2 regions of the Streptococcus sp. IMAU 99161 genome follow, and region 2 is predicted to be linked to the other one. Evidence: predicted binding sites of a transcription regulator. Region 2 holds the regulator's gene; the other holds the start of a gene.
The links. Region 2 encodes NrdR, which represses ribonucleotide reductase genes. Its sites were predicted from a motif close to ACACNATATATNGTGT; they were not measured.
Positions count from the first base shown of each region.

Region 1: nrdH (glutaredoxin-like protein NrdH) is a predicted target of NrdR. The motif match lies at 8,454-8,469, and genes of this name have one in related genera.

Region 1 is NZ_JAAPAW010000006.1:235,679-247,870, forward strand. It holds gene glgA (glycogen synthase GlgA) at 1-1,387, opposite strand, end outside; gene glgD (glucose-1-phosphate adenylyltransferase subunit GlgD) at 1,387-2,523, opposite strand; gene HA044_RS03480 (glucose-1-phosphate adenylyltransferase) at 2,513-3,655, opposite strand; gene glgB (1,4-alpha-glucan branching protein GlgB) at 3,708-5,612, opposite strand; gene ptsP (phosphoenolpyruvate--protein phosphotransferase) at 6,110-7,843, opposite strand; gene HA044_RS03495 (phosphocarrier protein HPr) at 7,846-8,109, opposite strand; gene nrdH (glutaredoxin-like protein NrdH) at 8,586-8,804, shown strand; gene nrdE (class 1b ribonucleoside-diphosphate reductase subunit alpha) at 8,896-11,055, shown strand; gene nrdF (class 1b ribonucleoside-diphosphate reductase subunit beta) at 11,482-12,192, shown strand, end outside.
Region 2 is NZ_JAAPAW010000011.1:123,224-135,415, reverse strand. It holds gene der (ribosome biogenesis GTPase Der) at 1-95, opposite strand, end outside; gene HA044_RS06210 (NADPH-dependent oxidoreductase) at 124-837, opposite strand; gene dnaI (primosomal protein DnaI) at 834-1,733, opposite strand; gene HA044_RS06200 (DNA helicase) at 1,734-2,912, opposite strand; gene nrdR (transcriptional regulator NrdR) at 2,913-3,386, opposite strand; gene HA044_RS06190 (endonuclease/exonuclease/phosphatase family protein) at 3,554-4,366, opposite strand; gene HA044_RS06185 (PTS transporter subunit IIBC) at 4,451-6,643, opposite strand; gene HA044_RS06180 (response regulator transcription factor) at 7,093-7,791, opposite strand; gene gndA (NADP-dependent phosphogluconate dehydrogenase) at 7,801-9,225, opposite strand; gene HA044_RS06170 (DUF177 domain-containing protein) at 9,403-9,939, opposite strand; gene HA044_RS06165 (helix-turn-helix domain-containing protein) at 10,147-11,007, shown strand; gene HA044_RS06160 (transporter) at 11,291-12,192, shown strand, end outside.

The DNA.
Region 1 (12,192 bases), on a different contig from region 2:
TATCCCAAGAGAAATCGCGCGTCATGGCTTGCTCTTGCAACCCACGCCAAGCTTCTTGATCATTCGTATAAACACCCAAAGCTTCATCAACTGCCCAATTCAACCAATACCCTGATAAATTGTTGAAACTAAATCCGGTTCCACTGCCATCATAAGCGTTATATGGTTGAACAGTATCCCGAAGCCCACCAACTTCATGGACTAGCGGAAGCGTTCCATAACGCATGGCCATCATTTGAGAAAGTCCACATGGTTCGAAGCGGCTTGGCATCAAAAAGACATCCGAAGCGGCATAAATTTCTTGCGCTAATTGAACATCAAACAAAATATTGGCAGAAAGTTTATCCGGATAGGCTTGGCCAAACCATGCAAAGGCATTTTCAAAGCCAGGATCTCCCGTTCCCAATAAAACGATTTGAATATCTTTTTGCAAGAGTTGATGCAATCCTTCAACGACCACATCAAAACCTTTTTGGCGTGTCAAACGAGAAACAATCCCAAACAGAGGAACATCATCCCGTACAGGTAATCCAACGCGCTCTTGAAGGGCCCGTTTGCTCTCTGCTTTTCCTGATAAATCGTCTTTGCTAAAATGATAGGTTAAGAGTGGATCTGTTTCCGGATCATAAAGATCTGCATCAATTCCATTGACAATACCTGTCAGTTTTCCAGATTCCATCCGCAAGATTTGATCCAGACCACAACCATACTCAGGGGTCATAATCTCGTAAGAATAACTAGGAGAAACCGTCGTAACACGATCCGCATACAAGATACCAGCCTTCATCCAATTGAGACAGTCTTTCCAACGAAGTGTGCCATCTTCATAACGTTCAAAGCCTACACCAAACAGATCCCACAACATACCTGGATCAAATTGCCCTTGGAATTCCAAATTGTGGATGGTTAAAACAGATTTAATACCATTGTAAGCTTGAATCCAACGGTATTTTTCTTTCAGAAGGAATGGAATCATGGCCGTATGATAATCATGCGCATGCACAACATCTGGAATAAAATCCACTCGCTCCATCATCTCGAGAGCTGCCAATTGGAAATAGGCGAAGCGTTCTCCATCATCGAAATCACCATAAACATGGCCTCTGAAGAAATATTTTTGGTTATCAATGAAATAGAAGGTAACACCATCTCTAAAGATACGCTTAACCCCAACGTATTCACTTCTCCAACCAACCTTGGTTTCAAAATGCAAGACATCTTCGATTTGATCCCCAAATTTGGTATCTACCATATCATAGTAGGGAAGAACCACACGAACATCGTGCCCACTTTTAGCTAGTGATTTGGGAAGAGCTCCAATTACATCACCCAAACCACCTGTTTTTGAAAATGGAGCCCCTTCAGCTGCGACAAATAATAGTTTCATTAGACAATATCCTCTGTAACAATTGTTCCTTTTTGAACCACTACAGGTGCTTCTAGACTACCACGAATCGTCACACCAGCAGCGACTTCAACACCCTTATCAAGAATTGCATGTTCAACAATGGCATTTTCACGAACCACAACACCTGGGAAGAGTATACTACTACGAACCTCTGAACCTTGATGTAAGTAGACACGACGCGAAACGACAGAGTTTTCTACCCTACCTTCTACGATACTACCTGATGCAAATTGAGAGGTCTTAATATTTGAAGTTTTTGCGTAATAGGTTGGCTCTTCATTTTTCACCTTTGTATAAACTTTTTGATTTGGAGAGAAGAGTTTGATGAAATTTTGTGTTTCCAACATATCCAAATTTGAACGATAATAAGACTCTACAGAATGAACATTGGCTAAGTAACCTGTATATTCAAAGGCAAAGGCATTGTATTCTACCGCCAACTCGCGTAAGATGTAGCGCAATTTTTGCGGATATTCTTTTTTCGCTTCTTCCTCAATCTTTTCGATCAACCAAGGCGTATCCACAATAAAGATATCTGTCGACATATTGTAGACTTCTTTTGCATCTTTGCTATCAAAGAGTTTTTGACTGATGACATGGTCTGATTCATCAATTTCCAAGACAGAATTGACTTCTGAAATATCTTTTGAAGGCAATTTTTTATAGACCACCGTGATCGGACGATCGACCGTATTGTGCAAATGGAAGACCTGATTGAGATCAATATTTACTAAGACATCACAGTTCAAAGCAACTGTTTGGTCGGAGCCAGACCGTCTCAGATAAGTCAATAATTGTTGGTAGTATTCTGGTCCTACCGTTGTATTTTCAACTGGAGTATTATAGATTCCAAGGTAATAGTGACTCAGCAAAGTAGACAAGCCCCATTCACGACCAGAACGAATATGGTCAAAGACTGAGCTGATATTCTCTTGTTGGAAGATTCCAAAAACGCTCCGAATTCCTGCATTGGCAAGACTTGACAACGGGAAGTCAATCAAACGGTATTTCCCACCAAAAGGCAAAGAGGCAACCGGACGATGGCTAGTTAAAGTGGACATATCATGATACCCAACTGTATTTCCTAGAATGGCTGAATATTTATCAATCTTCATCTGTAACTACCCCCACTTTTTCATTGTAACCGATAACTTGTACTTCCTCTGTACCATCAATCACGACACCATCCGCAATGACAGCACCCTCACCAATAATCGCACGTTTGACAACTGCACCTTTACCGATAATGGCATTGCTCATCACGACAGAGTCTTCTACAACAGCGCCTTCACGGATCTGAGCTTCTGTAGATAAGATGGAATGTTTCACCGTACCATCTACCAAGCAACCATCGACGACCAGAGAGTCTTCAACATGCCCATTTTCACCAAAGAAGTTTGGTGGAGAAATGAGGTTACGTGAATAGATTTTCCAGTGACGATCACGACTATCCAAAGCATTATTTGGATCAATGTATTCCATATTGGCTTCCCAAAGAGATTCAATGGTCCCAACGTCCTTCCAATACCCATTGAATTCATAGGCATAAACGCTTTCACCTGATTCAAGATAAGTTGGAATGACATTTTTACCAAAGTCTGACATATCGATATCGCTCTTTTCAGCAGCAACCAGCATATTGCGCAAACGAGCCCAGTCAAAAATGTAAATTCCCATGGATGCTTTGGTTGATTTTGGTTCTGCTGGTTTTTCTTCAAACTCAACAATCCGATTGTTGGCATCTGTATTCATGATTCCAAAACGGCTAGCTTCCTTCAATGGTACATCCAAAACGGCTACTGTCAAACTAGCATTGTTATCTTTGTGAGATTGAAGCATGTCATCGTAGTCCATCTTGTAGATATGGTCTCCAGAAAGGATGAGAACATATTCCGGATTGATGCTATCGATATAGTCGATATTTTGGAAGATTGCATGGCTAGTTCCTTCAAACCAACGATTTCCTTCACTAGCAGAATAGGGTTGTAGGATAGAAACCCCTGTATTGATCCCATCTAAGCCCCAGCTCGAACCATTTCCAATGTGGCTATTTAGTGCGAGCGGTTGGTATTGTGTAATAACTCCGACATTATGAATACCTGAATTGGCACAATTTGATAAAGCAAAATCGATAATGCGATAGCGTCCACCAAATTGAACCGCAGGTTTTGCAATGTTTTGAGTTAATTTCCCAAGACGTGTTCCTTGCCCACCGGCAAGAATTAAAGCAAGCATTTCATTCTTCATTGACTTCTTCCTCTTTATAAAGCCTAGACTCCTATAGAGTCAACCAATTAACCTATTTATCAGATGTTTTTGATTTCGTCGTACGCAACTTTCTCTTCACCTTCCAAATGCTGGCACCCAATGCCGGTAAGGTAAAGGTCAAAGTTTGCTGATAATCCTTCCACAGCCCTTCTTGAGACTGAACTGTCGGATTGGTTTCTTTCCAAACGCCTCCCCATTCTTCTAATTCCGTATTCCAAATCTCTTCGTAAACAGCAGGAATTGGAACACCAATCGTAAAGTCCTTGCGTTCAATTGGAGCCATATTAAAGACACAGATCAAAAATTCACCTTTGCGAGTTTTCCGAATGAGCGAAAGTACACTTTGATCGCGATTGTCCGCATCAATAATTTCTAAGCCCTCAAAGCTCTCATCAATTTCCCACAATTCCTTGTGATCTTTATATAATTGATTCAGCTGCGAAGTAAAATGGCGCATCTTCGCATTCATTTCATCTTCAAGATTACTCCATTCGAGTTGCTCTTCTGATTTCCACTCTAAAAACTGACCGAATTCAGATCCCATAAAGAGTAACTTCTTACCTGGATGGCAAACCTGGTAGGTCAAGAGATTGCGAAGACCTGAAAATTGATTGTAGCGGTCTCCCCACATCTTATGCATCATACTCTTCTTTCCGTGAACCACTTCATCGTGAGAAAAAGGTAGCAAGAAGTGTTCAGAAAAGGCATACATAAAACTGAAGGTTACCAGATTAAAATCATACTTACGGTAGATTGGATCTTCCTCATAGAATTTGAGAATGTCATTCATCCACCCCATATTCCATTTATAGTCAAAGCCCAAGCCCCCTTCTTCTTCAGGACCCGTAATTTTTTGACCAGCCGAGCTTTCCTCAGCAATCATCATAACATCTGGGTGGTCTTGCTTGATAATTGCATTTAGGCGTCGTAAGAAGTGGACCCCTTCATAATTCAAATTTCCCCCGTCAATATTTGGCACCCATGGTCCGCTATCATAATCGAGATACAACATGTTGCTGACCGCATCCACACGAATACCATCTAAATGATAGGTTTCGATCCAGAACTTGAGGCTAGAAATCAAGAAGGATTGCACTTGATTTTTCCCCAAATCAAAGTTCAAGGCTCCCCAACCATAGTTGTGGGCCCGATGTTCATCTTGATATTCAAAGGTTGGTGTCCCATCATAATAAGCCAAGGCATCGTCATTGATAATGAAATGACCAGGCACCCAGTCCACAATGACCCCAATATTGTTCAGATGGCATTCTTCCACAAAATCTTGAAATTCTTCCGGACTACCGTAGGTATGTTCCAGGGCAAAGTAACCCATCAACTGGTAACCCCAGCTAAGGCCTAGTGGGTGAGCCATTACCGGCATAAACTCCACATGCGTATAGTTCATTTCAACCAGATAAGGAATCAATTCTTCCTTTAACTGGGTAAAACTATAGGGACTATGGTCTTCGTTGCGTTTCCACGATCCTGCGTGAACCTCATAAATGCTAACCGGTCTCTCTTTAAAGCCCAGTTTTTTACGACGGGCTCTCCAAAGACCATCTTTCCATTTTTTCTCAGGAATCTCTTTAATAATGGAGCCTGTATGAGGGCGCTTTTCCATCCAAAGAGCCACCGGATCAATTTTCAGGATTTGCTGGCCATTGTTTCGAGTGACAAGATATTTGTAGATATCTCCTTCCTTGGCATCTGGGCAAAAGGCTTCCCAAACCCCCCCTTCGTTTTTCACCATGGGAAGTTTACGATCCTCCCAATCAGTGAAATCGCCGACCACATGCACGGCTTGGGCATTGGGGGCCCAAACACGGAAGGTGTATCCTTCTTGATCTTCGATGATCTCCTTGTGAGCTCCTAGGTACTCTTGAAGTTGAAAGTTGTCCCCTCTTCCAAAAGTCCATAAGTCTGTACTTCTATCCATGTACTTACTCCTTTATGTTTTTGAAAGCGTTTTCTGCTTGATTTAATTTTACTATAAAACTGTTAAATTTTCAAGATGATTCTGTCAAATTCATATGAAATATTCAGGAAACTTTTATTATTTTTTCCTACCGAATAGTTTCTTTTCATTTATTCCTATTTTCTGAAGATTATATACTATTATACTAAATTTTTCTAGTTTTTGAAAGTTAAAACCGAACTTTCATATGACGAGATTTATCACTAATTAGTTAAAAACGAATATTACCCTACATTTTGCTTTAAATAATGGAAGAAAATTTTTCAAAAAAAGAGGCTGGGACAAAAGTCCTAGCCTCTCAATTGTTTTTGGATTATCGAGCAAGACGCAGTGGTTGAGTGGGCTCTACTACGCTGATTTCATCAGCTTTTACAGCCCTACTCAACTGTGCGGAGGTGGGACGACGAAATCGAATTCTAACGAATGACCGATTTCTGTCCCACTCTCTTGATTGATTCTTAGTCAACGTTTACGTATTCTTTTGAAAGTTCAAGAACTTCTTCCATTGTTGAACATTCAGTAAGAGCACGGTTAGCGTATTCTTTCATCTTAGCTGTGTCCAATTTCTTCATCAAGCTACGTGTACGAAGTACTGAAGTAGCTGACATGGAGAACTCATCCAAGCCCATTCCGACAAGAAGCGGAACAGCTGTTTGGTCACCAGCCATTTCACCACACATACCCGCCCATTTACCTTCAGCATGCGCCGCTTTGATCACGTTATTAATCAAACGAAGAATTGATGGGTTATATGGTTGGTAAAGGTATGAAACTTGTTCATTCATACGGTCAGCAGCCATTGTGTATTGGATAAGATCATTTGTACCAATTGAGAAGAAATCAACTTCTTTCGCGAATTGGTCTGCAAGCATAGCTGCAGCTGGAATTTCAATCATGATACCAACTTGGATATCATCTGCAACTGCAACACCTTCCGCAAGCAATTTAGCCTTTTCTTCTTCAAGGATACCTTTTGCAGTACGGAACTCTTTCAACAAAGCAACCATTGGGAACATGATCCGTAATTTACCGTGAACAGATGCACGAAGCAAAGCACGCAATTGTGTACGGAACATTTGATTACCCGTTTCAGAGATAGAAATACGCAAAGCACGGTAACCCAAGAATGGGTTCATTTCTTTAGGAAGATCGAAGTAAGGAAGTTCTTTATCCCCACCGATATCCATTGTACGAACGACAACAGGTTTACCGTTCATACCTTCAAGAACTGCTTTGTATGCTTCGTATTGATCATCTTCAGTTGGGAAGTCTTGAGAGTCCATGTACAAAAATTCTGTCCGGTAAAGGCCAACAGCTTCTGCACCATTTGCGTTGACCCCTTCAACATCTTTAGGAGTACCAATGTTAGCAGCCAACTCGAAGTGTTTGCCATCAGCTGTCACTGTTTGAGCATCTTTGAGGAGAGCCCATTCAGCTTTTTGTTTCGCATAAGCTTCACCAGCTGCTTTAAATGCTGCAATTTGTTCTTCAGTTGGGTTGATGACCACTTCGCCAGTGATTCCAGATACAGCCAACACATCACCGTCTTGTACCAAATCAGTAATATTGTTTGTACCAAGAACCGCTGCGATTTCGAGTGTACGAGCCATGATTGCTGAGTGACTGGTACGTCCACCGATGTTTGTCACAAAGGCTTTGACATACTTTTTGTTCAACTGAGCCGTATCAGATGGAGTTAAATCGTGTGCCACAACAATAGATTCTTCATCGATTGTTGCAGGATTCGGCAATTTTTTACCTAGCAAGCTAGCAAGGACACGTTTGGTAACGTCACGAATATCTGCCGCACGTTCTTGCATGTATGGATTGTCTTCCATCCCTTCAAAAATGGCGATAAACATATCAGTGACTTCTTTCAAGCCAGCTTCTGCGTTGATTTTTTTCGTACGAATGGTTTCTTTGATTTGGCCAACCATTTCAGGGTCAGCAAGAACCATCATATGCGCATCAAAAACTTGCGCTGCTTCTTCACCAAGGCTTGCTACTGCATTCTCCCGAATAAGAGAAAGCTCGTTCTGTGAAGCTTCAAGAGCTGCATCCAAACGAGCTTCTTCTGCACTTGTATCTTCGACTGAAACAGTCTCGAATGATAAGTCTGGTTGAATGAGCAAATATGCCTTAGCAACGGCAACACCATCAGATGCTGCGATTCCCTTAAGCATTTTTGTCATATTTAAGCCAATCCTTCTTTTGTCATTGTTTCTGAGATAGCAGCGATCGCATCATCTGCGTCTGCACCTTCAGCTGAGATCACAACATCTGCACCTTGACCAACACCAAGGCTCATAACACCCATGATTGATTTCAAGTTTACTGATTTACCTTTGTATTCAAGAGTGATATCTGAAGCGAATTTGCTAGCAGTTTGAACCAACAAAGTTGCTGGACGTGCGTGGATACCTGTTTCTGCCACAATGTGGAAATCTTTAGAAGCCATAATTGGACTCTCCTTTTTAAAAATAGTTTTGAGTTACCTTTTGATAACCCTTACAATTTGGTATTATATCATCTTTTGAAATTTTTTTCAAGATTTTTATCACTCACTTACAGAAAAAGCCTGCCAAAAATCGCAAGCCAGATACATTTTACTGAAATGAGCTTCAATGAATGAAAAAGTCATTGAATTTTCTACTATATTATAATCCAGTTATTTTCACTCTTTTCAAATAGTAAAAAGCTAGAAAACCACAGGATATTGATTCATCAAAAAATTATTCCTAATTAAAGATGCTTTAAAGCCTATTCCTATCCCTTTTTCAAGATTTTCCTACTTTTATCATACCACAACATATTGTGCTTTAAAAAGCCCTTTTTAGATCTTTGCACAATATTTAGTTAAAATTATTGACAAGTTGCTAGAATTTGTTTATACTGTTTACAGATTTATATTTCGATAGGAGAACGGAAAAAGAAATGGTAACCATTTACTCAAAAAATAATTGTGTACAATGCAAAATGACAAAGCGGTTTCTCGATAGCAACCATGTGGAATACCGTGAAATCAACTTGGATGAACAACCTGAATTCGTAGAGCACGTTAAGAGCCTTGGCTTCAATGCTGCTCCTGTTGTCCAAACACCAGATGATGTATTTTCAGGCTTTCAACCAGCTAAGTTGAAGAAACTTTCTTAATAAACACAGGATTTTGCTGAAATAGGGTCTAGCGTTAGCAACCTAACACTAGACTTTTTACTTGTAATTTAGAAATTAGAAAAGGATTATTATGGGATTAAAATCTCTTGAAGACGTGACGTATTTTCGTCTAAATAATGAAATCAACCGTCCGGTCAATGGCCAAATCATGCTTCATAAAGATAAGGAAGCCTTGGATGCCTTCTTTAAAGAAAATGTAGTGCCAAATACTTTGGCCTTTGATTCAATCACTGACAAGATTCAGTACCTTCTAGAGCATAATTACATTGAAAGAGCTTTCATCGAGAAGTACCGTCCAGAATTTTTGGAAGAATTGGCCCAATTTATCAAAGACCAACACTTCCAATTTAAGTCTTTCATGGCGGCTTATAAATTTTATAACCAGTACGCTTTGAAAACCAATGATGGGGATGCTTACCTTGAAAGTATGGAAGACCGGGTCTTCTTTAATGCTCTCTACTTCGCAGATGGAAATGAAACCATTGCCAAAGATATCGCAAATGAAATCATCCACCAACGTTACCAACCTGCCACTCCTTCTTTCTTAAATGCAGGTCGTGCTCGTCGTGGTGAATTGGTTTCTTGTTTCTTAATTCAAGTAACAGATGATATGAACTCGATCGGACGTTCCATCAACTCTGCCCTGCAACTTTCTCGTATCGGTGGGGGTGTTGGGATTTCCCTCAGCAACCTTCGTGAAGGTGGTGCACCCATCAAGGGCTATGAAGGTGCTGCTTCAGGTGTCGTTCCAGTTATGAAGTTGTTCGAAGATAGCTTCTCATACTCTAACCAATTGGGTCAACGTCAAGGTGCCGGAGTTGTTTACCTCAACGTCTTCCATCCAGACATCATCGCTTTCCTTTCAACTAAGAAAGAAAATGCCGATGAAAAAGTTCGTGTCAAGACGCTCTCACTAGGTGTTGTCGTTCCAGACAAATTCTATGAATTAGCGCGTAAAAATGAAGAGATGTACCTCTTCAGCCCATACTCTGTCGAACGCGAATACGGTGTGCCGTTCAACTACATCGACATTACTGAAAAATACGACGAATTAGTAGCAAATCCGAATATCCGCAAGACCAAGATCAAGGCGCGTGATTTGGAAACTGAAATTTCTAAATTGCAACAAGAATCCGGTTATCCATATGTCGTCAATATTGATACAGCCAACCGTGCAAATCCTGTTGATGGAAAAATCATCATGAGTAACTTGTGTTCTGAAATTCTCCAAGTTCAAGAGCCAAGTTTGATTAACGATGCTCAAGAATTCCTTCAAATGGGGACAGACGTTTCTTGTAACCTTGGTTCAACCAACGTGGTCAACATGATGACGTCACCTGACTTTGGCCGTTCGATTCGTGCCATGGTGCGTGCTTTGACCTTCGTTACAGATAGCTCCCATATTGTCGCGGTCCCTACGATTGATCATGGTAATAAACAAGCCCACACCTTCGGCCTTGGAGCCATGGGGCTTCACAGCTACCTTGCGCAACAATTGATTGAATATGGATCACCTGAGTCTGTTGAATTCACCAGCATCTACTTCATGCTCATGAATTACTGGACTCTCGTGGAATCAAACAACATCGCGCGTGAACGGGGCCTTACCTTCCACAACTTTGAAAAATCAGACTATGCTAGCGGCACTTACTTTGATAAGTATGTGACTGGAGAGTTTGTTCCAAAATCCGATCGTGTCAAAGAATTGTTCAAAGATATCTTTATTCCTAGCGCTGCTGACTGGGCTGAACTTCGTGATAAAGTAAAAGCAGATGGTCTTTACCACCAAAACCGCTTGGCAGTCGCACCAAATGGCTCTATCAGCTACATCAACGATGTGTCTGCTTCTATCCACCCCATCACACAACGGATCGAAGAACGCCAAGAAAAGAAAATTGGGAAGATCTACTACCCTGCAGCTGGTTTATCAACTGAAACCATTCCTTACTACACTTCTGCTTATGACATGGATATGCGAAAAGTAATCGATGTCTACGCGGCTGCAACTGAGCACGTAGACCAAGGACTTTCCCTCACACTCTTTATGCGCAGTGACATTCCAAAAGGTCTCTACGAATGGAAGAAAGAAAATAAACAAACGACACGTGACTTGTCCATCCTTCGCAACTACGCCTTTAACAAAGGAATCAAGTCCATCTACTACGTCCGTACCTTTACAGATGATGGTGGAGAAGTTGGTGCTAACCAATGTGAAAGCTGTGTCATCTAACAAATTATTAATAAGGAATTTTTATGAAAAAACATTTTTCACTACAACAATACTCTATTTGTTTATTATTAGAATCTGCAACTTTTTTATTCTTATTCAGATTAATTATTGGTTTAATTATCAAATTGAAACTACAAGCTACATTTCGTACTACCTTATTATTCTCAGTTTGTTTTTTAGGGTTGGTATACTTTGTCCTCAAGAGTATCTCACAAAAATACTCTAACAAACCTTATCTATCAATGCTTCCTGTTAGCTATTTACTCGGATTTTATCTGATTTATTTTAAGATGTTTCTAGATAATACAACTAAATTTTTTGATTATACCGAACAACTAGCTTTACTAACTTTGTTCTTTATTATTGTAAATACTATTGATAAGATTATCGATAATTTTCTAAAAAACTCCAAGGAGAAATAAACCTATGGAAACTTACTACAAAGCCATTAACTGGAATGCCATCGAAGATGTCATCGATAAATCCACTTGGGAAAAGCTGACGGAGCAATTTTGGCTCGATACTCGTATTCCGTTGTCAAACGACTTGGACGACTGGAGAAAGTTATCTCACAAAGAAAAAGACTTAGTTGGAAAAGTCTTTGGTGGATTGACTCTTCTAGATACCATGCAGTCTGAAACAGGTGTCAACGCCCTTCGCGCAGATATCCGTACCCCTCATGAAGAAGCAGTCTTTAATAACATCCAATTTATGGAATCTGTCCACGCTAAGTCCTACTCCTCTATCTTTTCTACCTTGAACACCAAGGCTGAAATTGAGGACATCTTTGAGTGGACCAACACCAATCCATATCTTCAGAAAAAAGCTGAAATCGTCAACGAAATCTATCTCCATGGTACGCCACTTGAAAAAAAAGTAGCCAGCGTCTTTCTTGAAACCTTCCTCTTCTACTCTGGTTTCTTCACACCGCTCTACTATCTTGGGAACAACAAGTTAGCTAACGTAGCTGAAATTATCAAGTTGATCATTCGAGACGAATCTGTTCACGGAACCTATATCGGCTACAAGTTCCAACTTGGATTTAACGAATTACCAGAAGACGAGCAAGAAAAACTCAAAGAATGGATGTACGACCTGCTCTACACCCTCTATGAGAATGAAGAAGGCTACACAGAG
Region 2 (12,192 bases):
TCAACGATGGAGATCCGCTCACCGGCAATCCGGTTGAAAAGCGTTGATTTTCCGACATTGGGACGGCCTACAATCGCAATAGTTGGTAGGGCCATGATTTCCTCTTTTCTTCTAACGAAATGTTTATAATAGTTTGTGTTTTTCTAACAAGGCTTTGGTCGTTGCTTCTTCAGGTTGACCAAACTGAGTTGCCACCCGCTCGCTCCAACTATCCGTTGCACGCGCGCCAGCATAATCAGCCTGCACCTGATCAAAAGCAGATACAAAAGACGGATCCTGCTCTTGATAGTCTTCCTGAAATACGACTTGTTCCAACGGCAAGCGTGGTTTCACAGGATGGTCTTGATTCGGGACTCCTAGCGCAATCCCAAAAACAGGATAGGTATAATCTGGCAGATGAAAAAGTGTTGCGACTTCTTCTGCACAGTAGCGTAACATGCCAATAATGACACCTCCGTAGCCCAGACTTTCTGCTGCTAAAAGCGTATTTTGAGCAGCTAAGGCAGCATCCACTGAAGTGATCAGCAAATTGTCCACACCTTCCGGATGGAAGTCCTTCTCATGCAGATGGACAGCTTTTTCAGCTCGATTTAAATCTCCAACAAATAGAAGGAAGGCCGCTGCTTGACGAATGGCTTCTTGAGGAAGCAAGTCGTAGAGAGCCTCTTTTTTCTCTTTGCTCTTGACCACAATCACAGAATAAGACTGAAAATTTTTCCAGCTAGAAGCCATCTGGCCAGCCGTCAGAATTTCGTTGAGATCTTCTTCCTTGATGGCTTCATCCTTAAAACGACGAACAGAAAAATGAGACTTCATTAAACGGATGGTTTCATTCATCGGCGGTTTACTCCTTCCAAATGGATTTCCTTAGCTAAGAATTTCACGCGCTCCATCAGGCGTTTGGCCTGCCAGGTTTCATCACCATTGCGCGAGGCCGAAAAGTGAGCTTCTAGCTCTTTCAAATTAAAGTTAGAGGTAAAGAAGGTAGGGAGATTTTCCTGCATCCGGTGTTGCAAGATCACTTGCAGCACTTCATCTCTCACCCAGGCCGACATCTGTTCTGCGCCGACATCATCAAGAATTAAAATTTCAGCTTTCTTGACCTGGTCGACCATTTCCTTGACCAAGCCTGAGCTAATAGCATTTTTGACATCAATCACAAAGCTAGGAAAATGAAGAAGAGTGGTAGAGGCTTGACGCTTTTCAGACAAATCATGGGCCAAGGCCGCCATCATGTAGCTCTTTCCTACCCCAAAATCACCATAAAGGTAGATCCCTTTTTGGTAGTCGGGATACTTGGCCACAAAATTGGCTAATTCTTCAAAGGCCACAAAGCGTCCCTTGTCATCAAGGTCAACCTTAGCGAGACTTGCCTCTTTCAAGGTTGATGGTAGATTGATCAGGTTCAGACGTTGGTTAATCGCAGCTCGTTTTTGGGCTTCAATCAATTCAGGGGTCTCTTCATAGGCCACATCCGCATAGCCCTCATTCATGGTTAAGACAGGCTTATATCCTTTGGCAATATAATCGGGATCTCCCAGCAAAAAGCGGTTGCGCTCACTAATGTATTGATTAAATTTTGAAATACTGCGACGAATTTCTTGCTCAGACAAGGAACGTTCCTTGATAAAAGCCGCAACTTCCTGATCCGCTAAAATTTGTGCCACCAAATCCTCATAGTTGAATTGACGAGCACGGTTCATGTGAGACATGGTTTGACCGACACTTTCCATCTACTCACCTCCTTGATTTAATTTTTCTAATAGACGTTGTTTCTCTTTTGCAAGATCCACTTTTTCTTCTTGACTGGTTTGATTTTGGTAGTTTGGCTGGCTCCACTTAGGAACATTGGTTGGTCTATCTTTTGGAGATGTCGCCTTTCCACCTTTATTCCCTTGATTCTTCGCCTGCTCTTGGCGCTCTCGAACCTTGAGAATCGCCATTTCTGCACTATTGACCTTTTGGTAAGAAAAATCATTGCCCACCTTTAAGGCATACTTCTCATTGAGATTCGCCGACTGGGTTTTGTTAAAGGTCAGCAATAAAATAATATTGATGACTTCATCCAGCAAGCCCAGTTCAGCTAGTTTAGTCAAGGTTTTGCGCTCGCTCTGTGTAATGGTTGCCTTGCGGGCCTTCTTGATCTCAGCCAAAAATTGCAGGCTTGTTTTTTGCTTGGCTTCCTTCAGGATTGTCTCTTCCTGACGACTATAGGACAGACGTGGATTTTCTTGGTTTCCTTGGGCCAATTTTTGCCGCATTCGTTTAGGTGAAATGGTCCGATCCACAAGAGTTTCTTTGGCAAGGAGATAAGTTTCATACCAGGTCCAATGTTGTTCTTCAGCTATTGCAAAGAGAGCCAAGGTTGCCTCTCCTTCATCTTCAAAGCGAAGGCCATCTCGACGCATCATGCGTTTGAACATTTCCATATCAAATGCTTGTTTCTTACTTGGTACAACCGCACTCTCTCCTTCTCCCAGACCGAAAATTTGTGAGAAGGACACCTGGCGCTTGGTTCCTAGTGAATGCTCTGGAAGTAACTCTTCTAGAGCTTTCTCTCCAATCTTTTTTTCAAGCAAGCGTTTGTAAACAGCATTTGAAAAGAAAGACGGACTCTCAAGAGGAGCATGCAACTGAATAGTGAGTGCATCTTCTTCCTCAAAAATATCCATCAAGCCCATCGCAATCAAACGGTCAAAAGCTAGTAGCAGTTGAGGAAAGCCAAGATCTATATGATTGAGAATCTGTGCCAAGAGGTGTTGCTTTTCACCTTGATCATAACTGGCCACTAGGTAGCGATAAACCGAAACGGTTTCCAGCCCCAAAATCGGCAAATAATACAGCTCCAGCGCAGGCCCTGCTGGTGGCAGAGATTGATTTTTTAAAAATGCGAAAGGAGTATTGGGCTTCATTTATTTTTCCTTTTTCTTCTTGCTTCCCTTGGTAATTTGCTTCAAGAGAGTCTCCAATTCACCGACATCCTTGAAACTCCTGTAAACACTAGCAAAACGCACATAGGTAATCTCATCTAGGTCTGCTAATTCATCCATCACTAAGGAACCAATGTACTCACTATTAATTTCATTTTCACTTTGGCTGCGAACCTTTTGTTCGATTTGGTTCACAATCTCCTCGATTTCATCACTTGAAACCGGTCGTTTTTGAGCCGAGCGAATGATCCCATTAAAGATCTTATCACGAGAAAATTGCTCACGCGTTCCATCTTTTTTGACAACGACCAGGGTTCGTTCTTCTACTCGTTCGTAGGTAGTAAAGCGATAGTGGCACTCTTCGCATTCCCGACGACGGCGAATGGTTTTTCCATCCTCAGCTTGTCGACTATCTACCACACTGGACTTACTTCCACCACATTTTGGACAACGCATTTGCTACCTCCTTAAACTGTTTTAACACTTCATTTTACCATAAATTGAATCGTAAAGAAAGCAGAAGAGGAGCAAAGGTTCGCCTCGAAAACTCCTAAAATACAGCAAAAAAGAGTTCGAATAGAAGGTGTTCAAACAAAACGGCTTCTATCGACTCTCCTTTTGAATTACAAAGATAAGACGGCTTCTAGACCATAGTGGTCACTCACCAGTGGTAGGTTTTGGCCATCAAAGATCACGTGTAAGTTCTGAATGTCCCATTCTTGGCTGGCAAATACATAATCAATTCGCAAAGGCACTTGATTGTCCGTCCAACCATCGATTCCTGGACCTACAGTATAGGTTCCTCTCGTTTCTTTGGCCTCGATAAAACTATCCTGAAGGACAAACGGACTGGACAAAATCGTTTCGTAGCCCTCTTGACCTGCGGGATTATTAAAATCACCAGCTAAAATAAACGGTTTTCCCACTTGGCTGAAATAGTTCTCAATGCGTGGCCACTCAAACTGGAATCCTTTGTCCCACCATGAAAGATGGACACTGGCAACCGCAATTTCTTTCCCATCGACCGTCGTATGAGCTACTGCTACTCGACGGGTATGGTAGTCCTTAGGATCATCCATATTGGATACTAAGATCTCCTCGGCTCTCAATGGTTGACGCGAAAGAACCGCTACTCCTTCATTTAGGTGGTCATAGCCAATATGGTTGTAAGCCCAAGTCCAGTAATAGTGGAGCCCTTGAGCAGCCAACTCCTCAACCAAAACCCGTACAAAATGATCCTTATGAATGGCTACAGCTGACGGTAAAGCCTGATAATACCCATCTGTTTCAACTTCCTCAGAGGCCATCTCTTGATTGACTTCTTGAAAGCAAATCACATCATATTCAGCTTTTAAAATTTGCTCCTTGAGAATCTCAAATTTTTCTTGGGCATTCTCTTCCATCCAACTATGGGAATTTAAGGTTAAAAATTTCATTCCCTGATTTCTCCTTTTTCAAAAACGAGAAACGGCAAGAGGCCGGGAACACTGTCCCAACCTCATTTTCTTTGCCAAAATCTCTTATAATTCTACTGTTGCGACTGGCGCGTTTGCTGCCAATTGACCAGTATGTTGGACTGAGACTGACTTGATGGCATCCGCATTGGTGAAGACAACAACTGTTGTAGTTTCACGACCTGCTTCATGGATCGCATCCAAGTCTGCTTCTACTAAAAGGTCACCTGCAGCCACTGTTTGGCCTTCAGACACTTTGACCTCAAATGGTTTTCCTTCTAGACTAACAGTATCTAAACCGATGTGAACCAAAACTTCCAAACCATTTTCGGTTACTAAACCAAGGGCATGTTTGGTTGGGAAGATACTGGTAATCTTACCAGCGACTGGAGAGACGATATGTCCATTTTCAGGCTCAACTGCAAATCCATCTCCCATCATTTTTTGTGAAAAGACTGGATCTTTTACATTTTCAATAGTGATGACTTGACCATCTGCCACTGAGTGCACTTCATCTGTCACACCCTTAAATGTTGCTTCCGCTTTTTGAACGGCAGTCATTTGGCTAGGTAGTGTTTCAGGAATGACTTCACCTGAATCGAGTACATCTTGGATATCTGATTTCAAGACGTCAGCTTTTGGTCCGTAGATAGCTTGGACACCTTGTCCTTTCATGACAAGCCCCATAGCCCCTTCTGCTTTCCATTGTTCTTCATTACCGACTTTTTCAGCATCTTTAACGGTTACACGAAGACGCGTCATACATGCATCCACGTCGACAATATTGGCACGTCCACCAAGAAGGTTGATGATGTTGATCACTTGTGAGCTTGCTGAGCTTGTAGTAGCACCTGCTGCTGCACCGTCTCCTGAAGCTGCATCATCATTTTGCTCATAGTTTCCGTTACGTCCTGGAGTTGCATAGTTGAATTTCTTGATCATGAAGTTGGCAATGAAGTACATGATAAATCCAAAGAGGACCGTTACCCATGCAAAGTTAAAGATATCGATTGCCAATCCAGCATTGAGCGCCATTGGAGTACGTGTCAAGAATTCGATGGAACCAAATGAGTGAACCCGAAGGTGAACCAAGTCCGCCATTGCAAAGGCTGCCCCTTGTACAAAGGCATAGATGATATACAACGGTGTTGCAATAAACATGAACATGTATTCAATTGGTTCTGTTACACCTGTAAGGAAGGTTGCAAGGGCTGTTGCAAAGAGCATCCCTTTGTATTTTTCTTTTTTATCTGAATCAACATTGCGGTAGATCGCAACCACGATCCCCATCAAGATACCAAATGATCCGATCATTTGACCAACTTTGAAACGAGCTGGTGTGTAAGCTTGAAGCAAGTGGTGATATTGGCTAGGATCAGCCTTTTTCAAGTTAACAAGGTCATTTACCCAAGCCAACCAAAGTGGGTCTTGTCCAAATACAGTTGTTCCTTTGGCAGCACCTGTCAATACATGGTATGTACCACCCAATTGAGTATAGTTGATTGGAATAGTCAACATATGGTGAAGTCCAAACGGCAAGAGAAGACGTTCCAAGGTACCAAACAAGAATGGCGCCAAGACTGGAGCAGTTGATTGCGAGTTGGCAATCCAAACACCAAAACCATTAATTCCTGATTGAATGACTGGCCAAATGATTGCTAAAAGCAAAGCTGTAATAATAGAACGAACGATAACGACAAATGGTACAAAGCGTTTCCCATTAAAGAAAGAAAGAGCTTCAGGAAGTTTGCGGTAGTTGTAGTATTTGTTGAAAGCAGTCGCTCCTACAAAACCAGAGATAATCCCTACGAATACCCCCATATTTAGAGCAGGTGCTTCAAGAACGCTAATGAAATAATCTGCAACTTTAATTGAACCACCAAAAAGTGTATGAACGGTAGCACCTTTTTGAGTCAATAAAGCAGATGTCACTCCAAAAACGGCACCAGTAATACGGTTAATCAAAATGAAAGAGAGACCAGCTGCAAAGGCACCGCCTGCACGTTCCTTAGCCCAACTTCCACCGATAGCGAGGGCAAAGAGGATGTGAAGGTTCCCGATAACCCCCCAACCAATTTGTTCTAAGATTCCACCTGTAATGACAAGTGGAGAGAAATTTGGATTGATCATTGGGATAGATTTCCCGATAGAAATCATCAATCCGGCTGCTGGCATTACAGCGATAACAACCATCAAGGCCTTACCGAACTTTTGCCAGAATTCAAAGCTAAATAAACTTTTGAATGATCCTTTGTTCATCATTCAACCTCCTTATATTGTTTAAGGCTTTGGTTTGAGAAAACGTTTGCGCTTAATTACTTACTAGTATACCATATTTTTTGAAATTGTAAACACTTTCAACTAACTTTTTCTAAATTTCTTTAAAAGATACCGCATTTTTTGAGGAAATTTGGGTGTCAGGATCTTAGCAAACTAACGCAAACGTTTTCTCTACATACATAAAATTCAGACCTCTAACGGGTCCGAATTAGAAGTCCGTCGACTGTTTTGTCATGAGATGAACTACGCTAAGCGATTCTGTAACAATCACAATTCTCTATCCTTAGGAGATTAGTTAAAACTCTCAACCATAAAAAAGTGCCTGAAAACTTTTAGTTTCAGGCACTTGGACTGATTGAACTCATCCACTGGATTATTTCAACTACCTGCCGTGCTCACACAAGGAACATGTTTAGATCAATTTAGATTTAATCCAATTCATCTTGCATGGCATAGCCAATCCCACGAACGGTTTTGATATAGCTTTTTTGTCCTGGGAGATCTATTTTCCCACGGAGGTAGCGAATATACACATCAACAATATTGGTTTCACCCGTACTCTCATATTTCCAAACGCTTTCCAATATCTGCTCGCGTGTCACCGCTCCTTTGCTTCCCATCAGAGTTGCTAGGAGGTCGTATTCTCTTCGTGTTAAGCTAATCAGCTCTTTTCCGCGATAGACCGTATGGTGCTCTACATCAATCCGCAGATTGCGGTAAGCAGTTGGAATTTTCATCTGACTGCAGTGTTGGTCAATATAATCACGACCTCTAAAGATAGCTGTGATCTTATCCACCAAGTCACTGATCACAAAAGGTTTGACCATATAGGAAACAGCAAACTGCTGAATGCTCTCTTTGTGCTCAGCAATTTTTTCGCGTCTATCCAACACAATCAAAACAGAGGCAGGCCGAATCCGACCGATCTCTTGGGCGAACGCTTCACCAGACATATCAGATAGCTCGTAATTAAACAAGATCAGATCGTATTTGGTTGCAGTCACCAAGGCTAAACCGGTCTTGCCATCCTCGGCGAGATCCACTTGGTAGCCTTGTTTTTGCAATTCCAAATCGATAAAGCGAGCGATTTGCTTCTCATTTTCTACTAGTAGGACTCGTTTGACCATAAAGCAAGATTATTTTTCGTCATACCAAGAATAGTGGAAGACGCCTTCTTTATCCTTACGTTTGTATGTATGAGCACCAAAGTAGTCACGTTGTGCTTGGATCAAGTTCGCTGGAAGATCCGCTGAACGGTAGCTATCAAAGTAAGTAATAGCTGCTGAGAAGGTTGGTACGGGTACACCAGCTTGAACAGCAAGAGCTACAATATCACGAACAGATTGTTGGTACTTAGCTGTTACATCCAAGAAGTACTCATCCAAAAGAAGGTTAGCAAGATCTGCATCACGGTTGTAAGCATCTGTGATCTTTTGCAAGAAACGAGAACGGATGATACATCCATCACGCCAGATAGATGCGATGTCCGCAAATGGCAAGTTCCAGTTGTTTTCTTTAGAAGCGACACGCAATTGGGCAAAACCTTGTGCATATGAGATGATTTTTGAGAAGTAAAGAGCTTGACGAATCTTTTCAATCAATTCAGCCTTGTCGCCTTCAAATTTGAAGGCAGCTGGTTTTGGAAGCACCTTGCTAGCGTGAACGCGTTCTTCTTTGTAGGCAGAAATATAACGGGCAAATACAGACTCTGTAATCAGTGACAATGGAACACCAAGGTCAAGTGCTGATTGGCTCGTCCATTTACCAGTTCCTTTGTTACCTGCAGCATCTAAGATGTAGTCTACAATTGGTCCGTCTTGACCTTCGTCGTCTTTACGTTTCAAGATATCTGCTGTGATTTGGATCAAGTAGCTGTCCAACTCACCCTTGTTCCACTCAGTGAAGATTTCAGCCATGTCTTCTGCAGAAAGACCAAGTAAGTGTTGCATTAAGTCATAGCTTTCAGCAATCAATTGCATATCACCGTATTCGATACCGTTATGGACCATTTTCACATAGTGACCAGCTCCATTAGGACCGATGTAAGTCACACATGGTTTGCCATCTTCTGGCGCTTTAGCTGAGATTTCTTCAAGAACATCCGCTACCAAGTCATAGGCTTCTTTTTGTCCACCAGGCATGATAGATGGTCCTTCAAGGGCACCTTTTTCCCCACCAGAGACACCAGTACCGATAAAGTTGATCCCTGAGTTCGCCAATTCTTCGTTTCGACGGATGGTATCTTTGTAGAAAGTATTTCCTCCGTCGATCAAGATATCCCCTTTATCCAAGTGTGGAAGAAGGGCTTGGATCGTTGCGTCTGTACCAGGTCCAGCTTGAACCATAAGCATGATCCGACGTGGTTTTTCAATAGAGTTTACGAAGCTTTCGATATCATAGCTTGGCACGAAGTTTTTATCTGGATGGCAAGCAATCACGTCTTCCGTTTTTTCTTTACTACGGTTAAAAATGGCAACTGTATAGCCACGAGATTCAATATTAAGGGCAAGGTTACGACCCATTACGGCCATACCAACAACACCAAAGTTTGCTTTAGTCATGTGACACTCCTCTTTATAGTTTGCCTATATTCTATCATTTTTTGGCTCCAATTGAAAGTAGAAAATAACGATTGGACACTCCTCTAGCTTCCTTTTGATGCTGGGGATAGCAAAAAAGAAACACTCCGGAAGATGAAAAGATATTCTTCTTACGGATGTTCCTTCTTTTTTGTCCCATTATTCGTCAAACAAGCCATTTAGACCTGCAAAAGGACTATTCTCTTCTTTTTTGACAGCTTGTGCAGCTTGGTATTCTTCTTCTGATAAGATTTGCCAATCATGTCCAGTCAGAAATCCTTGGCCTTTTTCTTCTTCAGGCGTCAAGACTTTGAGAGGAATATTGAGCAGGATATTATCTGCTACACTCTCACTCAGGTCAATCTTGCCCCCTTCGATTGGCAGGATCAAATCCTCTTCTAAGGCTTCGATATCTGCATCAGACTCTACATTCTCAGCGAACACTTCTGTCACAGGATAGCTTTCGTTGATCTCAACAGGTTCCATGCTCCGGCTAGATGCCAGAACGATGGTGTAGGTCAATTGGTAATCCAAGACATAGAGACCAGTATCGTAAGTTACTTGACCTGTCGCTTTGACATCTTTTAAATCAAGAATTTCTGGATTACGCTTTTGCAATTCCTCTAACAGCAGCAATTCTTGGTCGAAAGCAAGACCTTCAGGATTTTTACGGATTTCTTGTGTAGATAAATTCATTCATTTGTCCTCGATTTTTCTAGATACTACTAGTATATCATGAAGATGTCCTCCAACCAAGAAGTCTCTTTAAAAATTTGATATAATCATGAATAAGCCAGCAAATCCTATTCTAAAAATGTAGAACGAAAGAGAGAAAATACAAGCTCTCTGACCGGAAATCGTTGCTGGAGATGAACTATACTAGGGCTGAAACGAGGAGAAAAGATGAAAGATATCGGAGCTGTTTTTAGGCAAATACGGGAAAGTCGCCATATTTCATTAGAAGAAGCTACAGGTGGGGAATTTTCACGCTCCATGCTGTCTCGATTTGAAAGAGGAGAAAATGACCTAACCACGCAACGGTTTTTTCGGGCCCTTCAACAGATCAAAACCAGCCTCAGTGAGTTCTCCCATCTAGCAGGGATTGATCAGCACTCCTTTATTCCCAACTTGTTGAAAGAGCACTATGAAAACATGAGCTTGGAACATAATCAAGCCTTGTACCAACGCTATCAGCTAGCCTATCAGAAAGATCACAAAAAAGAAGACTTCTTAGCCAGCATTATTCTCAAGGCCCAAATGCTTGGCAACTATCCTGAGGTAGAGTTGGCCGCTAGCCAAGAGGAACTAGATTTCCTCTATGACTATCTCTTCTCTGTCATGATCTGGGGAAATTTTGAGTTAAGCCTATTTTCACTGACCTCTCCTCTTTTCTCTAGTCAGCTCTATCGACAATACACAGAGGAATTGGTCCAACGGGAGGACTTCAAGCTTCTCCTAGACTCTTCTCTGCCTGCCCTCAACTCTATTTTTCTCAATGGCTTTTTTCTGGCCATTAGTTCAAAAGAATTTGAAGATGCAACCTATTTTGATCAGCTGATCAAGGACCACTTTTACTCTGAAAACGAAGCCTACCTTCGGACGGTTTATCTCTATGCCAAAGGGGAACTTCTTTATCGAAAGGGAGAAAAAGAAACTGGTCTAGAAAAGATGGAGCAGGCCATTCAGGTTCTATCCATCCTTGATTGCAAGGTTAGTGCCAACTACTACAAACAGGGCATGCAAGAACTTATCAAGGAATCCTGAAAAACTCACAGATTTATTCTATGAGTTTTTTGTTGAAAATATGCAACATGTAAATTTTCTTGCTTTTAGGGGTTACAATAGGATCATCAAAAAAAGAAAGAAGTCCCCGCATGATCACCAGACTAAAAAATTATCTCCTTCATTATTTCCTTAAACAGACTAGTTTTTATGTTAAAGAGGAAAAATTAGAACTGACGGAAGAAGAGAAACTGTTTCTTCTCAAGCAGGTGGTGCACCGTTTAAGAGAAGTTATTGTTTCTGCTAAACAGAAGGAGAAAAGCTTATGAAACTCTTATTTCGCAATCACATCTTTGCTTTACTGAGTCTTTCACGTTTTTTGAATACCCTTGGTGCTGCGATTTACAACCTAGTCTTTGTGGTCTTTGCGGCTAGCATGCCTCACCCTAGTCTGGCAGTTGGGATCGCCAATCTCATTGTTTTTATCCCAAGCCTTTTCACCATTTTCATTGGAATGAAGGCCGATCACACCGCTAAAAAAGCTGACTGGCTGATCCGAATGGGCTTTCTGCAAGCTATCCTTTTCGTCTTCATTGCACTGATGACGAAGATTCCGGGTTACTTGGCCTTTTCGATCGTTTGCTTCTTGAATATTGTGTCAGATAGTTTAAGTGATTACCGCGGAGGCTTGCAACTTCCCATTATGCAGAAGAACATCCCTAGTGAGGATCTGATGGAAGCCTATTCCTTCAATCAACTGCTTAGTATGGTTTGTTCTATTTCAGGTCAAGCGTTGGGAGTCTGGCTTTTAGCTATCAGTCACCAAAATTTTGCACTTGTGGCTTCGATCAATGCCCTGGCATTTCTTCTGTCTTCCACTTGTCTTTTCATCCGACGCAGTCAACTGACCCACGAACCGATTCAAGTGGATGCTCGTCAGAAAGTTTCTTTTCTTCAAGAATGTCGAGACATGTATCGCAATGTTACCACTATTTTTGCAGATGAAGAGGTTCACAACTTTGGAAGACTTCTCCTATCCTTAGTTTTCATCAATGCTTTAGGCGGATCCATTTCTGGGATTTACAATCTTCAATTTCTCCATCATCCCTTCTTTCACTTCAGTTATAGCCAGTCCCTCCTCGTCCTTGAAGTTGTCACTATCCTCAGTATGGTCTGGGCTAGCCTGACACCCCATGACTATTTTTCCAAGCAATCGCTCCATCATAT